DNA from 3 places in the Burkholderia diffusa genome. Region 3 is predicted to be linked to each of the others. Evidence: predicted binding sites of a transcription regulator. Region 3 holds the regulator's gene; each other region holds the start of a gene.
What was found. The regulator HrcA, encoded in region 3, represses chaperone genes, less so after heat shock. The targets are predictions, from matches to a motif close to TTAGCACTCNNNNNNNNNGAGTGCTAA.
Positions count from the first base shown of each region.

Region 1: rpoH (RNA polymerase sigma factor RpoH) is a predicted target of HrcA. The motif match lies at 1,979-2,005, and genes of this name have one in related genera.
Region 2: groES (co-chaperone GroES) is a predicted target of HrcA. The motif match lies at 3,476-3,502, and genes of this name have one in related genera.

Region 1 is NZ_CP013362.1:2,944,358-2,950,246, reverse strand. It holds gene WI26_RS13605 (cytochrome ubiquinol oxidase subunit I) at 1-384, opposite strand, end outside; gene cydP (cytochrome oxidase putative small subunit CydP) at 374-652, opposite strand; gene rpoH (RNA polymerase sigma factor RpoH) at 981-1,916, opposite strand; gene WI26_RS13590 (acyloxyacyl hydrolase) at 2,278-2,847, shown strand; gene WI26_RS13585 (nuclear transport factor 2 family protein) at 2,893-3,276, shown strand; gene leuA (2-isopropylmalate synthase) at 3,421-5,067, opposite strand; gene ybiB (DNA-binding protein YbiB) at 5,463-5,889, opposite strand, start outside.
Region 2 is NZ_CP013362.1:845,209-851,097, reverse strand. It holds gene WI26_RS03805 (hypothetical protein) at 1-1,281, shown strand, start outside; gene groL (chaperonin GroEL) at 1,422-3,062, opposite strand; gene groES (co-chaperone GroES) at 3,109-3,402, opposite strand; gene WI26_RS03790 (SRPBCC family protein) at 3,774-4,283, opposite strand; gene WI26_RS03785 (LolA family protein) at 4,313-4,945, opposite strand; gene WI26_RS03780 (quinol oxidase) at 4,942-5,355, opposite strand; gene WI26_RS03775 (anti-sigma factor family protein) at 5,382-5,889, opposite strand, start outside.
Region 3 is NZ_CP013362.1:708,146-714,034, reverse strand. It holds gene grpE (nucleotide exchange factor GrpE) at 1-511, opposite strand, end outside; gene WI26_RS32600 (hypothetical protein) at 863-1,024, shown strand; gene WI26_RS03220 (RNA-binding S4 domain-containing protein) at 996-1,403, opposite strand; gene hemH (ferrochelatase) at 1,409-2,473, opposite strand; gene hrcA (heat-inducible transcriptional repressor HrcA) at 2,618-3,640, opposite strand; gene WI26_RS03205 (NAD kinase) at 3,771-4,673, shown strand; gene recN (DNA repair protein RecN) at 4,693-5,889, shown strand, end outside.

The DNA.
Region 1 (5,889 bases), 1.1 Mb from region 3:
GTGCTTGACCTTCGACAGTCGGTTCCAGCCGAAGAAGAACAGGCCGACGAACGTCGATTCGAGGAAGAACGCCATCAGGCCTTCGACCGCGAGCGGCACACCGAAGATGTCGCCGACGTAGTGCGAGTAGTACGACCAGTTCGTGCCGAACTGGAATTCGAGCGTGATGCCGGTCGTCACGCCCATCGCAAAGTTGATGCCGAACAACTTGCCCCAGAACTGGGTCATGTCCTTGTAGACCTGCTTGCCGGTCATCACGTAGACGGCTTCCATGATGACGAGCAGCCAGGACAGCCCGAGCGTCAGTGGCACGAACAGGAAGTGGTAGAGCGCCGTGATGCCGAACTGCAGACGTGACAGATCGACGACTTCGCTACTTATCATGGTGGTCTCCCTCGGTGGATGCAGGCGCCGGGACCGAGAGCAGCTTCTCGGCGACGGCGGCAGGCGGCAGCGACATGTGCTTAGCCTGCGGATGATTGAAGAATGCGTATTTGAGCGACATCAAGAGAATCAGCTTGACGATCAGCACCAGCGTGATGTCGCGGGCGAGGGTTGGTCCGCGGGCCCACGCTGCAATGCGCGCGCGCCAGCCGATCCTGCCGGCGGCCTGCGGGGGAGGCGGCACAGGCTCTTTATTGATCGAGATCAAGGCGATTATCCTGAATCGATTTACATCGGTTTTGGGGCGACTCTACGTCGGATTTATGACGGCAGTTAAGCTGTTTTAATCCTTTTAAGCCGACATGCCAATTTTAAAATGCCGGCTTTCCGATGCCGAGTGCTGCGCTGCGGCAGACCGTCGCGAAGCGCGTGTCGAAACTTGAGGCAGATCAAGGTTGTGCGGAAGGGGCCGGAATTCGCGCGATACCCGATCAATAAGGTCGATTAATAAGAGATGATCGAAGCCAAACGACAGACGAAAAAAAACCGCTGCCGGTCGGGCAGCGGTTTTGGGTGAAGCGCTCTAAATCGCGAAGTCAGGCGTACTCGGCGAGTGCCGTGCGCATCTTCTTCATGGCGCTCGCTTCGATCTGGCGGATGCGTTCCGCCGATACGCCGAACTCGGCCGCGAGATCGTGCAGCGTCGAGCCGCCCGAACCGTCGTCGTCGACGTTCAGCCAGCGCGCCTCGATGATCCGGCGGCTGCGCGCATCGAGCGCCTCGAGCGCCTGTGCAATGCCGTCCGTCTGCAGCATGTCGCGCTGACGCGCGGCGAGCACGGCGGTAGGCTCGTTGTGCGAATCGGCCAGGTAGGCGATCGGCGCGTACGACTCCTCGCCGTCTTCCACCTGGCCTTCGAGCGCGATGTCACCGCCCGACAGACGCGTTTCCATCTCGGTCACGTCTTCGCGCTTGACGTTGAGTTCCTGCGCGAGGCCGTCGATTTCCTCGGGCGTCATCGCCTGCATGCTCTTCTTGTGGCTGCGCAGGTTGAAGAACAGCTTGCGCTGCGCCTTCGTCGTCGCGACCTTCACCATCCGCCAGTTGCGCAGGATGTATTCGTGGATCTCGGCCTTGATCCAGTGGATCGCATACGACACCAGGCGCACATTTTGCGCCGGGTCGAAACGCTTCACAGCCTTCATCAGGCCGATGTTGCCTTCCTGGATCAGATCGCCGTGCGGCAGGCCGTAGCCAAGATAGTTGCGCGCGATCGACACGACCAGGCGCAGGTGCGACAGCACGAGGCGGCGTGCCGAGTCGAGGTTGTTGTCTTCGCGGAATTCGGTCGCGTACTGGCGTTCCTCTTCGGCGGTCAGGAGCGGGATCCGGTTGACGGCCTGGATATACGCGTCGATGTTGCCAAGCTGGCCCGGCAACATCGATTGAGTCGCGAGCGCCAGCGAGCCTGCCGATTCGGCCTTGGCCGGCGTCGGGCTCAGCGTGTTCGGAAGGGTCAGGGCGTGGCTCACTAAAAAACTCCTTTGGAATCAGGGACAAACCCTTGATCTCGGATGAGATTCCGGGGTCCATCTTAGCACTCCCGTAATCCGAGTGCTAATTCCTTAGAGGGGGCGCGGGCATCCAAGTTCCCCATGCTCTATCGAACTTGTCGAATCGATAGTCTAATTTGCGACAGGGCTGGCTGGAGGAAGTTCCGTAAGCTGTTGTTTCTGATAGTAATCGGTAGACGATTTCGATTTTTGTAGTTTTGGAAGCAAACAATTTCGCTTCGTGATGCCGATCCGAAAAGTCCTTTACCATACCATTCAGTTCGCTCGGGCCCGGCCGTTGCGGCAAGGCCCCATTCAACCCACAAAGTTGGAGTGTCTGATGAACAATAAGAAGAATTGCCGGTCCCGTAGTCGGCTGGCGCTGCATGCGCTGCTGGCGGCGTCGCTGCTGGGCGGATCGGGTGCCGCGTTCGCGGATCGATGGGGAATCCAGGCGGGCGGCGGGTTTTCGGATCGCCACGGGATCGACAAGGCCGATCTCGGCGTCGTGTGGGACCCGGGCTGGAACTGGTGGGAAATCGGCGGCTGGCACTTCGCGTTCGTGATGGAAGGCCACGCCAGCTACTGGCACACGGGCGGCAATGTTCACGGCAACATCGGCGAATTCGGTGCGACGCCGATGTTCCGCTTCATCAAGAGCGCCGGCCAGGTGCGTCCGTTCGTCGAGGCCGGTGCCGGCATCCGCTTCCTGACTTCCCCGACGATCTCCAACAAGCTGTCGCTGGCGACGTCGTTCCAGTTCGTGGACGTCGTCGGTGTCGGTGCCCAGTTCGGAGAACGGCAACAGTACCAGCTCGGCTACCGTTTTCAACATGTGTCTAACGCGGGTATCAAAGAGCCGAATCCTGGTATAAATTTCCACCAGTTCTACGTGCAGTACAACTTCTGATCCGCACGCCCGCGCACGGCGGGCGCGTTGCCGAGGAGTCAGGCGATGGCGAAGGTGGTCGATGCGATTCGCGCACTCGAGCGCGATCGGTTCCGGGCGATGGTCGACGGGGACGGCGAGGCGCTCGACGCGCAATTGTCGGACAAAGTGTTCTTCGTGCACACCAACGGCAAACGCGAAACCAAGCAGCAGTTCATCGACGCCATCGTCGCTGGCCGCCGTCGCTATCGCCAGATCGAAATCCAGTCGCAAGACCTGCTGCCCGTCGGCGACGCAACCTGCGTCGTCACCGGGCGCGCGCTGATCGAGATGGAAACGAACAACGGCGGGCTGGTATTTCCGATCGCCTATACCGCCGTCCATACCCATGAGCAGGGGCAGTGGCGCCTGCTGGCGTGGCAGGCGACGCGGTGCGCGACCGAGACATGAGCGCGCGTCGCGCTCCTTTTCATGTCCCGACCGAAGCGGCCTCCTGGGCCGCTTTTTTATTGCCCGTGCGGCGCGGATTGCGCGGCGCACGAGCGGTCACGCACCGCTCGCTGACGTTAGAACCGGGAAACGAAAACCTGCCGGTCAGGCCGCCGCACGGCGGTCGGCGCACTGCCAGGCCGAGCGGTTGATCGCGCTGACGACCGCATCGAGCGCGGCGCTCGCCGCGTCGGCATGCACTCCGACGCCGTGCCGCAGCGGCGCATCGCCGACCCGGCAGCCGACCGATACGGCGATTCGCCCATCCGTCGTGCGCGTGTGTTCGCACGAGGCGACGTCGATCGTCGCGCCGGCCGCCGTCGCGAAGGCCGCGGCGGTACGTTGCACGATGTCTTCGGGTGACGCACCGGTGGGCGGCGTGCCCGCGATGTCGCGGTTCTGCCAGCGTGCGGCGTCGCCGTGGCGCGCGGCCGGGCCGTCGGTCTCGAAGAATTCGCGGGCGAACAGCGCGCAGATCGCGTCGCCGGTCACTTCCTCACCGGATGCATCGGCGAGCGTCTGCACCGCGTGGCTGAATTCGATCTGCACGCGCCGCGTCGGCGTGAAGCCCATCCCGCGTTCGAGCAGGAACGTCGCGCCGCCCTTGCCGGACTGGCTGTTCACGCGAATGACCGCGTCATAGCTGCGGCCGAGGTCGGCCGGGTCGATGGGCAGGTACGGCACTTCCCACACCGCGTCGGGGCGCTGCTGCGCGAAGCCCTTGCGGATCGCATCCTGGTGCGAGCCCGAGAACGCGGTGAACACGAGGTCGCCCGCGTACGGATGGCGCGGATGCACCGGAATCTGGTTGCAGCGCTCGACCACGCGGCGCACCGCGTCGATGTCGGAGAAATCGAGGCCCGGATCGATGCCCTGCGTATAGAGATTCAGCGCGAGCGTGACGAGATCGACGTTGCCGGTGCGCTCGCCGTTGCCGAACAGACAGCCTTCGATGCGATCGGCGCCCGCGAGCAGTGCGAGTTCGGCGGCAGCGACCGCGGTGCCGCGATCGTTGTGCGGATGCACGGACAGCACGATGCTGTCACGATAGGCGAGGTTGCGGTCCATCCACTCGATCTGGTCGGCGAACACGTTCGGGCTCGCGGCCTCGACGGTCGCCGGCAGGTTGACGATCATCTTGTGATCGCGGGTCGGCCGCCACGCCTGTGCGACCGCATCGCACACTTCGCGCGCGAACGTCAGCTCGGTCATGCTGAAGGTTTCCGGCGAGTACTGGTAGGTCCAGTGCGTGTCCGGGCGGGCCGCCGCGTGTTCCTTGATGAGTCGCGTACCCTCGACGGCAAGCGCCTTCACGTCGTCCTTCGACATCCCGAACACGATGCGCCGGAACGACGGGCAGATCGCGTTATACAGGTGCACGATCGCGCGCGGCACGCCTTCGAGCGCATCAAAGGTGCGCGCGATCAGGTCTTCGCGCGACTGCACGAGCACTTCGATCGTCACGTCGTCGGGAATGCGCTTGTCGTCGATCAGCTTGCGGACGAAATCGAAGTCGGTTTGCGACGCCGACGGAAAACCGACTTCGATCTCCTTGAAACCGATCGCGACCAGCATGTCGAAGAATTCCAGCTTCTGTTCGATGCTCATCGGCTCGATCAGCGACTGGTTGCCGTCGCGCAGGTCGGTGCTCATCCAGACCGGCGCACGCTCGATGGTGCGGGTCGGCCAGCGGCGGCCATTGATGCGGACGGGTTCGAACGGACGGTACTTGTCTTGCGGGTTGCGCTTCATCTTCTGGACCTCGGGTCTCAAGTCGCGAGCGAAGACGGGCGGCATGGGCGACGGGTGGCGCTGCCTCGCACCGTGGCGCGGCAAACGCGCTGCGGATGCGGATGATCTTCGCGAATCGGCCGACGGATAGACGGACGAATGCTGACGACTTCGGGTTGCAAAAACTGCGAGAAGGGTGCTGCGAGGAACTGCTGGGAGGGACCGTGCGGACAGCACACGGCGCTAAGACAGCCTTAGGCTAGTCGTAGCGATAGCGACCGCGCTAGGCGGCCGGAGGTAATTCGGAGGGTGTTCGGAAAGGAACGCATGGCGACAACTCTATGCCAGGATGCGTGCGCGTGTCAAATGGTCGGTTCAAAGCCCGACGCGGCAGCGTGCCGGGCCGGGATGCACGATCACGGTGCGAGCCGGGCGATCCGCACGATCGTCGCGACCTGCCGCGCAAGCGTGTCGGGTACTGGAATTTCACCGCGCAGCACGGCATCCGTCCACGCGGCTGTGGTTGCCGCGTCGCGCGATTCGGGCAGCGCGACGGGCGGCGCGTCGCTCGACGAGCGCTCGGGCTCGATCAGCGTGTCGCACACGCCGTCGTGCAGCCAGTCGACCTGCACCTGGCGCCGCGTGTCGGCCACCGCTTCGCCTTCGGTGCCGCGCGCGAGCAGCGCGCCGCCGAGTGCGGCGTCCGGATGATCGCGGAACAGTTGCGCGAGGCTGTCGCGGTACGGCGGATGCGTGTAGTTGACGAGCCGCAGCCCGGCCGGCGCGAACGGTTGCAGGATCTTCACGAGCGTGTGCGTCGAGTTGCGCACGCCGAGCACGCCG
Region 2 (5,889 bases), 140 kb from region 3:
GCGTGCGTAGCCGCCTTCACCGACGGCTATACGTTCGTGATGTTCGGGGTCGGCGCGGGCGTTCAGTTCGTCGCACAACTCGCACTGCGTCGCAGCACCAGCATTCGCGTCCTCGCCATCGGCTTGCCGTTCTACATGACCGGATTCGGCATGGCCTATGTCCTGTATGCGCGATTCGTCGGTACGCACGACTTCGCAGCCGATCCAATCTCCGTGTTTCGCGGCTTCGGCGTCGACGTGACAATGCTGTTGCAGCCGACCGAGGGGCTGCTCTGGATATGGGATGTCCTTCGCGTCAGCACGCCACGCAGCGACGTCGCGTTCTACGGCGATGCGTCCGTGTGGCTCACAACGTTCAGCGCACCCGTCATCCTCGTCGGACTGGCCGGCTTCAAGCTGACGGCGAACAAGGCCCGCGCCGTTCCGCTACTCGCGCTCGGCATACTTGCAACCTACCTCGCGTTCGGACCGTCGCTGAAAATCGACTCGCAGCGACCGGTCACCGACCGGGAAGCCGGCAACTTCCAGGTCAGCATGCCGCCTGAACTCGCGGTCGGACCGACTGGTACCGCATGGCTGTCCGCTCACGTCCCCGGCTTCTCGAGCATGCGCGCGTCGTATCGATGGACTGCATTGTCCAGTCTCGCATTCTGGGCGCTATTCGTGCTGTTGATTGCGGAGTTGTCGACCCGCGGCAGACACAAGACGGCATGGCTGCTGCTGGCTGCCATGCTGATATCCAATCTGCCGAACCCCGAAGTCGATATCACCGCATCGGACGCGCACATCGACGAACGGGACGTCCTGCTGCACGCACCGATCCGTTTTCGGGAGCAATTCACGATGCTCGACCGCTCGATCGTCACCGACTTCCAGCACGATGCGCCGAAGGGCGGTGTCACGGTATTCTTTCCACAGGGCAATGACTTCCTGGCAGCGTACCTCGCGACCAAGTCCGGCACGCGGACGTACAACATCGGCGGCGACAAGAACGTGGCACTCGCCAGTTCGCAATGGCCGCCGTCCATCTCCACGCTCTTTGCGTCCGACTTGGCGACGCTTCCGGCGAACATCGAGCACACGCTGGAAAGCGGTGACGCAAACGCAGTGGTGATCAGTTACGTCGATCTGCTGTGGAACGCCCATCAATGGCCACCTTCGCCGAGCGAGCTTGCCGGTGCCCGCACGCGCTATGCGCAGGTGCTGGATTACCTCTCCCGGCATCCCCGCCTGATCGTCAAGAACCGACCATACTATGCGCTGATCGAAATGCGCGACTAGCGTGACACATCTCGCAGGCGATGTTCATTGAACACTCGTCCCGGCAGCGCGCATAAAAAAAGACCCGCATCGCTGCGGGTCTTTTTCTTTGGCTGGAGCGCGCATCGCTACGCGCTCCGGACACCATCGACCGAAGTCGATTACATGTCCATGCCCATGCCGCCCATGCCGCCCGGCATGCCGCCCGGCATCGGTGCGTCTTCCTTCGGCAGTTCTGCAACAGCTGCGTCCGTCGTCAGCAGCAGGCCTGCAACCGAAGCTGCGTTCTGCAGCGCGGTGCGCGTGACCTTGGTCGGGTCGACGACGCCGGCTTCAACCATGTCGACGTACTCGCCCGTTGCTGCGTTGTAGCCGTAGTTGCCCTTGCCTGCAGCAACTGCCGCCACCACGACGCTCGCTTCTTCGCCGCCGTTCGTGACGATCTGGCGCAGCGGCTCTTCCATTGCGCGCAGCACGATCTTGATGCCGGCGTTCTGGTCGGCGTTCGCGCCGGTCAGGCCTGCGATCGCGGTACGAGCGCGGATCAGCGCAACGCCGCCGCCTGCCACGATGCCTTCTTCCACAGCTGCGCGCGTTGCGTGCAGTGCGTCTTCGACACGTGCCTTCTTTTCCTTCATTTCGACTTCGGTCGCAGCACCGACCTTGATCACTGCCACGCCGCCGGCCAGCTTGGCCACGCGCTCTTGCAGCTTTTCACGGTCGTAGTCCGACGTCGCTTCTTCGATTTGCGTGCGAACTTGCTTGACGCGCGCCTCGATGTTCGCGGCTTCGCCTGCGCCGTCGATGATCGTCGTGTTTTCCTTGCCCACTTCGATGCGCTTCGCCTGGCCCAGTTCTGCCAGCGTTGCCTTCTCGAGCGTCAGGCCGGTTTCTTCCGCGATGACTTGACCGCCGGTCAGGATCGCGATGTCTTCCAGCATGGCCTTGCGACGATCGCCGAAGCCCGGCGCCTTGACCGCAACGGTCTTCAGGATGCCGCGGATGTTGTTGACGACCAGCGTTGCGAGCGCTTCGCCTTCGACGTCTTCAGCGATGATCAGCAGCGGACGGCCAGCCTTCGCGACTTGCTCGAGCACCGGCAGCAGATCACGGATGTTCGATACCTTCTTGTCGTGCAGCAGCACGAACGGGTTGTCGAGGACGGCGACTTGCTTGTCCGGGTTGTTGATGAAGTACGGCGACAGGTAGCCGCGGTCGAACTGCATGCCTTCGACGACGTCGAGTTCGTCGGCGAGCGACTTGCCGTCTTCGACGGTGATCACGCCTTCCTTGCCGACCTTGTCCATCGCTTCAGCGATGCGATCGCCGATCGACGAGTCGCTGTTCGCCGAGATCGAGCCGACCTGTGCGATTTCCTTGTTCGTCGTGCACGGCTTGCTGATCTTCTTCAGCTCTTCGACAGCCGCTGCGACTGCCTTGTCGATGCCGCGCTTCAGGTCCATCGGGTTCATGCCCGATGCGACGTACTTCATGCCTTCGCGAACGATCGATTGCGCGAGGACGGTTGCCGTCGTCGTGCCGTCGCCTGCGTTGTCGCTGGTCTTGGAAGCCACTTCCTTGACCATTTGCGCGCCCATGTTCTGGAGCTTGTCCTTCAGCTCGATTTCCTTCGCGACCGACACACCGTCCTTGGTGACCGTCGGGCCGCCGAAGCTGCGCTCGAGCACGACGTTGCGGCCCTTCGGACCCAGCGTGACCTTGACTGCGTTGGCGAGAATGTTCACGCCTTCGACCATCTTCGAACGGGCGGAATCGCCGAATACGACGTCTTTAGCTGCCATCTTCTAACTCCTTGAATTCTTGAGAATATGTGCCGACAGTGGACGCTTACTTGGCGTTGACCACGGCCATGATGTCTTCTTCACGCATGACCAGCAGCTCCTGGCCGTCGACCTTGACGGTCTGACCAGCGTACTTGCCGAACAGCACGCGATCGCCGACCTTCACGTCGAGCGCGATCGGTGCGCCCTTGTCGTCGCGCTTGCCCGGGCCGATGGCCAGGACTTCGCCTTGATCCGGCTTCTCAGCTGCTGCGTCGGGGATCACGATGCCCGAGGCGGTCTTGGTTTCTTGATCCAGGCGCTTGACGATCACGCGATCGTGCAAAGGACGAAGGTTCATATTCACTCCTCTCTTGACTGAGATTGAAGAACGCTTAGGGAATCTGCCCGGCGGGTCGCCCGGCAGAGAATTGTTAGCACTCTCGTGCAGCGAGTGCTAATTATATGGACGGGTTTTGACAAATTCAAGAAGGGAAGCCGGAGGTTTTTTCGTGCGGGGCGGAACGGGAAAAAAACGGGGACGAATTTAACAAACTCATTTAAAACAAATACATAGCTATCGACACCGCGGGCCGGCAGCGAACGAGATACGGGATATCCCGACCCTCGCCCCAATTTGACACGGAGCGAGCATCGAGTTCCCGCGGTCGTCGGCATCGTATGAAAATGGCTGCTCGGACGCAGCAGGAGCCTAGACGGAGGCCCGGAATATCACATGTCCGGACAGCCCGCGACCGGCTGGAACGTCCGGCCGTCGGTCTCGACCGTCGCGCCGAGCAGGCGGGCGAGGCCTTTTGCGCCTTCGCGCATCACGACGTCGTGATTCCACACGAACAGCGGCCGCGCGACCGGCTCCAGCCAGTTCATCCAGCGCTCGCGCGTGCGGATGTGCCACTCGTAGCGCACAACGGTGCGCGTGCCGTCGCCGGCGAACGACCAGCGTCCCTCGCCTTCGATCGCGCCGCTCGCGCGACCTTCGAGCACATGCGGCCGCTCGACGCGCAGCACGCGCATGTCGAAGGTCAGCCGGTACGGCAACGCGCCTTTCCATGTGTATCGCTGCAGCGCGCCGATGCCGCGCGTGTCGCCGCGCTCGATCTCGACGGTCCGCACGGCGCTCTTCCACCAGTCGGGCCAGCGATCGACCTGGTAGATCGCGTCCCAGACAGCCGCGAGCGGCGCGTCCACTCGCCACGTCGTCGAAAACCGGTATTCCGCCATGCTGCCTCCGGCGCGAATCAGAATCGGGATCAGGGCGTGAAGAAGCGGGCGGGAAACGCGACGTCGATCTCGACGTCGTCGAGGGTCACCGTTTCGAGCGGCGCGCCGTCATCGTCCGCGAAGCTCACCACCTTCAGCGGAAAGCCGTCCTCGGCGTCCAGCCACAGACGATAGCGGTGCACGCCGTCGACCACATGCGCGGGCGCGCCCGTCACCGATACGCGCAGCGTGGTGCGTCCGCCGATGGTTTCCTGGCCTTCCGTCACGGTCGCACCGCCCTGCTGCAGCGCATGCACGTTGCGCAGCAACACGCCGACGTCCGACCGGTCGACGCGATGGCCGCTGCCGTCTCGCAGGAGCGGATTGGACGGCGACAGCGTCAGCGCGGGCAGCGCATGCTCGCCGAACGGGCGCAGCCGCACCTTGCCGTCGCCGGGGTCGTACGCAAGCACCGCGCCGTGATGCGGCGACACGAAGTCCATCCGGACGAAACCGGGTTTCCGGTACGCATAGTGGAATTCGGCGTGCTCGCCGCTTCGCGCCGACGAGCGGATCGTCGCGCGGTACGAGTGGACCTGGTCGAAATGGGTCTGCGCGATGGTCACGGGATCGGCTGTCATGCTCGCTCCTATCAGGCTCGCGGCCAGCAATGCGGCGATCACGGCGCCGCCTCGACGTCGAGCACGCCTTCCATTCCGCGCTCGCGATGGCTGCGCAGGAACAGCAGCCGATGCGTGCAATAGTAGGCGAAGCGGCCGGGTGCGGTCGGCGTGAAGCGCAACGTGCGCGGCGTCGTGCCCAGCTCGGTATGCACCGCGACGCCGGCCTGTGGCGCGTCAATCTCGAAACTGTGCGGCACGACGCCCGGTTCGGCCGATACGGTCAGTTCGACCGGCACGTGCGCGCGGACAATCACGTGGTTCGGGCGAAAGAAATAGCTGCCGCCGACGATCGTCACCCGCTGCACGCCGTCGGCGTCGACCGGCACGCGCACCGGCGCATCGCCGTCCGCCCGCGCGAGCCCGGCGCCCGCGACGAGCGCAATCGTCAACATCGCCGCCTTCGTGTTCATCGTTGACTCCCTGCCGATGTCGCGCGTCATCCCTTCCACGCGTCGGTCGGTCCGCCGAGCGCGCCGCATGCTTCGATCGCGAGCTCGCGCAAGCGCCGTTCGTCGGCGCGTCCGGAGAGCGCAAAACCCATGCCGCGATCGGACCAGAAATACGTGTCGCGGCCGCCGGCCGACATCGCCTGGGGCGCAAAGCGTCGCGCGTCGTAGGCCGTCATGTAGAGCGTGACGCGCTCGCCATCCGCACGCTGGTACATCAGTTGCGCGGCCGGCCCCGCGTCGCCCGGCAGCAATCGGCCGCCCAGCAATGCATAGCCGTATTCGTCGAGCGACGGCGCGCGCACGGGCCGCCCGAGACGCGCGGACAGCCACGCGGCAAGGCGCGCCGGATCGCGCGCATCGACCTCGACCGGATGCTCCCGATCGGCCGCGTACACGGCGTACGCGACGTCCGCGCGCGCGGCAAAGGCCGGCTCGGCGCCGAACGTAGTCCAGCCGGCGTGCAGCGCGACGCCGATCATCAGCCCGGCGGCCAGC
Region 3 (5,889 bases):
GCAGCACGCGGTCTGCGATCGTGTAACCCTTTTGCAGCACGGTCACGACGGTGTTCGGCTCCTGATCGGCCGGCACCATCGAAATCGCCTGGTGCTGGTGCGGATCGAACTTCTCGCCGACCGGGTTGATCGCGACGACGCGGCCCTTCTCGAGCGCGCTCGTCAGCTGGCGCAGCGTCAGCTCGACGCCTTCGCGCACCTTCGTGATGTCGCCGGACGTGTCGCTGACGGCGGCCTCGAGGCTGTCCAGCACGGGAAGCAGGTGCTCCGCGAAGCCCTCGATCGCAAACTTGTGCGCCTTCGAGACGTCTTCCTGCGCACGGCGGCGGACGTTCTCGGTCTCGGCCTTCGCCCGGAGGAAGCTCTCCTGCAGCTCGGCGACCTTGGCTTGAGCCTCCGCGAGCGCCGCGTCGGCTGCTTCAGCGGCGGGAGCAGCGCCTTGCGCCGCCTGCTTCTCGCTGCCGATGTCTTCGGCCGATTGGGTAGCCGGGTTCTCTTGCGTGTTTTCCATGTCGCTGAAAGTCGATTAGAGGTTGAAGCCAAATCGGCAACCGCCGGACCGTATGCTGGCGGCACCGCACATTGTTGGTGCAAATAAGGGCGAAAACTGCGATTTCAAGAGGGCTATTCGCCGGTATTCGCCAATACCGCGAAACAACCGCACCGCGCGCAGCCCGATTGCGCGCATTTGTCGCCAGATCGGACGAAACGGCCGGTAACAACGCTTACCAGGCAAGTACTAGCTCGGCACAGGGGGCTGCACTACACTCCATTCAAGCGTCGAAAAAGCGCGTTTACCCTAGCTTACCGCCGCCTGACATCCACCTGGCGCCGCATTCACCGTCCCATCGAGGCGAGTACCGTGAAACTGACCTTTGCCATATCGGTGGTCGCGCTGGTACTGATTGCCGGCACCACCACCATCTGCCTGTCCGGAGCCGTGACCGACCGCACGACCGAATACGGAAGCGCGCGGGCAACCTTCGACCAGATGTTCAGCTCCCACCAGAAAATCTGTCGATGATGCGCCGGTCGCGCTTGGTCGGCCGGCCGTGCAGTTCCGCCGCCGGCTCACGATACGTGCGGCGCCGCTCCAGTTCAGCGAGCCGCGCGACGCGCCCCGCTTCGGTTTCCTCGTAAAGCGTCTGCGCGATGCTCGCGGGCCCGCGCACGTCGCAAATGCCCAGCACGGCTATGTGCCAGACGATACCGTCGATCGCAATCTCGACCTCGTCGCCCACGCGCACCTCTTTCGCCGGCTTGACCGCCGCGCCGCCGATCTTCACGTGGCCTTTGTCGACTGCATCGGACGCGAGCGAGCGCGTCTTGAAGAAGCGCGCTGCCCACAGCCATTTGTCGATGCGCAGCTTAGCTCCAGGTTCCGTCGAAATCTTGTAGTTCATCGCATTCAACTCACCGTTTCGGGCTGTGCGGCCTTCACCGGCCAGCCCTGCAGATTCTCGGCGACGATTTCGCTCACCGCGCCGATCCACGCGGGCGCCCCGTTCAGGCAGGGAATCCGGTGGAAGGCCTGGCCGCCGCCCGCGATGAACTCGTCGCGCACCTCCATCCCGATCTCCTCGATCGTCTCCAGACAATCGGCCGTAAAACCGGGACAGAACACGTCGGCCCGCCGCACGCCAGCCTCACCGAGTTCGCGCAGCGTCGGCGCCGTGTACGGCTGCAGCCACTCGGCCTTGCCGAAGCGCGACTGGAACGTCACGCGGCATTCGAGCGTCGACAATCCGAGCGCGGCCATCAGCAGCGCGCCCGTCTGCTGGCATTGATCGTGATACGGGTCGCCCAGGTCGAGCGTGCGTTTCGGCACCCCGTGAAAACTCAGCACGAGCTTGTCGCCGGCCGCGAAGTCGGGGCGGCCGTGCTGCGCCCAGTACTGGCGCACCTGCTCGGCGAGCGCATGGATGTAGGCCGGATGGTCGGCATATTGCCGCACCGTGCGCACCTCCGGCTGGTTGCGCATCCGCGCGAGCGCGGCGAACGCGGCATCGAATGCGGTGGCGGTGGTGGACGCCGAGTATTGCGGATACATCGGCATCAGCAGCACGCGCTCGACGCCCGCGCGCTTGAACTGCGCGAGTGCCTGCGCAATGCCCGGACTGCCGTAGCGCATCGCGTAGTCGACCGTTACCTGGTAGCCGTTCGATGCGAGCAGATGGCGCACACCTTCGGTCTGCCGCTCGGTGTACACGCGCAGCGGCGAACCCTCCGGCATCCAGACGGCCGCATATTTCTTCGCGGACGCACGGCCGCGCAGCGGCAGGATCAGCGTGCGTAGCAGTACCTGCCAGACGACCTGCGGGATTTCGACCACGCGGGGATCCGACAGGAATTCGGCCAGATAGCGCCGCACCGCACGCGGCGTCGGAGCGTCGGGCGTACCGAGATTGATCAGCAGCACGCCGATGCGATGGGCGGCGGCAATGCTCGAAGGCGGCTCGAGATCGAAACGCATGGGCAGGAACGTGCTCGGGGCACGCAGTCGGACGGCCCTCAATTATAGCGGGCCGCCTCGTTCGGGTCGGCTGGCCGTTCGGCCGACTGGCGGTGCACGCGGCATCGCGGCACGATGGCGAAACGGTATCGGCTCGGGTTGGGATTACTGCTGGCTCAGCGTGAGCGACAGCAGCCGCGCGGTGATGTCGACGATCGGGATCACGCGGTTGTACGCCATGCGGGTCGGGCCGATCACGCCGAGCGTGCCGACGATCTGGCCGTTCACCTCGTAGGGCGCGGTCACGACGCTCATTTCCTCGATCGGCACCAGCGTCGATTCGCCGCCGATGAATATCTGCACGCCCTGGGCGTGGCTCGACACGTCGAGCAATTGAAGGAGGCCCGTCTTTTGGTCGAACACGTCGAACAGCTTGCGCAACCGCGCCATGTCGGACGACAGATCAGCCACCTCGAGCAGGTTGCGCTCGCCGGAAATGAGCACGGTGTCCTCCGTGTCGGGCACCTCCGTGCTGGCCGTCACGGCCGCATGCATCAGCGTGGTCATGTCGCCGCGCAGCTGGTCGATCTCGTCGCGCAGGCGGCGGCGCACCTCGTCGAACGACAGCCCGGCGAAATGCGCATTGATGTAGTTGGACGCCTCTGTGAGCTGCGAAGGCGAATAGTCGCGCGGCGTCGCAAGCATCCGGTTCTGCACGTCACCCTCGGGCGTGACGATGATCAGCAGGATGCGCTTGTCCGACAGCCGCATGAACTCGATCTGTTTGAATACATGGCTGCGGCGTGGCGTCAGCACGACACCCGCGAACTGCGACAGGTTCGACAGCACGCTCGCCGCGGCGGCCACCACCCGCTGCTGCGGCTCGCCGGCTTGCAGCGTGTTCTGCACCTGGCGCGCAACGGCCTCGGCATCGATCGGCGCCTCGACCGTCAGCATCGTGTCGACGAACAGACGGTAGCCGCGCGGCGTCGGCACGCGGCCGGCCGACGTGTGCGGGCTCGACACGAGGCCGAGCTCCTCCAGGTCGGACATCACGTTGCGGATCGTTGCCGGGCTCAGTTCGAGCCCGGAGTAACGGGACAACGTGCGCGAGCCGACCGGCTGACCGTCGGCGATATACCGTTCGATCAGGGTTTTCAGGAGGGTTCGTGCGCGAGGATCTAGCATGGTGGAAAATTTTAGCGCAACCGCGCGAGCACGGCGAGTGGCCACGGCCACTGTCGCGCGGGCTGACCGATCCGGCCCCGTCCTCACGCAGCCGGTTCTTTTCGTCAACGAGCTATGGTGTAATGCCGGCATGAAAACCGGTAATCAGTTCAATACTGTCGCGCTCGTGGGCCGGAGCAACACGCCCGGCATCGCCGAGCCGCTCGCCATGCTGGCTGGCTGCATCGCGAAGCTCGGCTTCGAGGTCGTGTTCGAAACCGAAACCGCGCGCGAGATCGGCATCTCCGGCTATCCGGCGCTTACCCCGGCGGAAATCGGCGCGCGCGCGGACGTGGCGGTCGTGCTCGGCGGCGACGGCACGATGCTCGGCATCGGCCGCCAGCTCGCGCCGTACAAGACACCGCTGATCGGGATCAACCACGGGCGGCTCGGCTTCATCACCGACATCGCGGCGGCCGACATGCAGGCGCTCGTCCCGGTGATCCTGTCGGGCAAGTTCGAGCGCGAGGAGCGCTCGCTGCTCGAGGCCCGGATCGTGCGCGACGGCGAGCCGATCTACCACGCACTCGCGTTCAACGACGTCGTCGTGAACCGCAGCGGCTTTTCCGGGATGGTCGAGCTGCGCGCGTCGGTCGACGGCCGGTATATGTACAACCAGCGCTCGGACGGCCTGATCGTCGCCACGCCGACCGGCTCGACCGCATACGCGCTGTCATCGGCCGGGCCGATCCTGCACCCGCAACTCCAGGGCATCGTGCTCGTGCCGATCGCCCCGCATGCGCTGTCGAACAGGCCGATCGTGCTGCCCGACGATTCGAAGATCGCGATCCAGATCGTCGGCGGCCGCGACGTCAACGTGAACTTCGACATGCAGTCGTTTACCGCGCTGGAGCTGAACGACACGATCGAGGTGCGCCGCTCGAAGCACACGGTACCGTTCCTGCATCCGGTCGGCTACAGCTATTACGCGACGCTGCGCAAGAAGCTGCACTGGAACGAACACGCATCGAACGAAGACGACAAGGCGCCCTGACGCACCCGAGCCCGACACCATGCTTCGCCACCTCTCGATTCGCGACTTCGTCATCGTCGCCGCGCTCGATCTCGAATTCGACAGCGGCTTTACCGTTTTTTCCGGCGAAACCGGCGCCGGCAAATCGATCCTGATCGACGCCCTGGCTCTCGCGCTCGGCGAACGCGCCGATGCGAGCGTCGTGCGCGCCGGCTGCGGCCGCGCCGACATCACCGCCGAATTCACGCCGCACGACCGCGTCGCGCGCTGGCTCGACGAACACGCGTTCGATGCCGAGGACACCGTGATGCTGCGCCGCGTGATCGATGCGAATGGCCGCTCGCGCGCGTTCATCAACGGCACCAGCGCGACGCTCGCGCAACTGCGCGAGCTCGGCGAAATGCTGGTCGACATCCACGGCCAGCACGCGCACCAGTTGCTGATGCGCCCCGATGCGCAGCGCGAGCTGTTCGATACGCACGCGGGGCTCGTCGCCGATGCCGCGAACGTCGCCCGCGCGTGGCGCGTCTGGCGCGACGCGACGCAGGCGATCGACGCCGCGAAGGCGCACGAGCGGGAACTGCAGCTCGAACGCGAGAAGCTCGCATGGCAGCTCGCCGAGCTCGACAAGCTCGCGCCTCAGCCAGGCGAATGGGACGAAGTCGGCAGCGAGCACAAGCGCCTGTCGCATTCGGCGAACCTGATCGCCGGCGTGCAGGGCGCACTCAACGCGCTGTCCGAGGCTGACGACGCGATGCTCCCGCAGCTCGGCGCGATCGTGTCGAAACTGCGCAGCCTGGCCGACTACGACACGGGGCTCGGCGACGCGCTCGCATCCCTCGAACCGGCCGAGATCCAGCTGCAGGAAGCCGTCTATTCGCTGTCGCACTACGCGCAGCGCCTCGATCTCGACCCGGCCCGGCTCGCGCAGGTCGAAACGCGCCTCGACGCGCTGCACTCGACCGCCCGCAAGTTCCGGCTGCCGCCCGACACGCTGCACGAGGAACATGCGGCACGCCGCGCGCAACTCGCCGCGCTCGACGCGGCCGCCGATCTGGGCGCGCTCGAAGCCGCGCAGGCCAAGGCATGGGAAGCCTACCTCGCCGACGCGAAGCACTTGTCGAAGGCGCGCGCGCAGGCCGCGAAGGCGCTCGGCACGGCCGTCACGGCCGGCATGCAGGAACTGTCGATGGCGGGCGGCAGCTTCGAAGTCGCGCTCGTGCCGCTCGCCGATGGT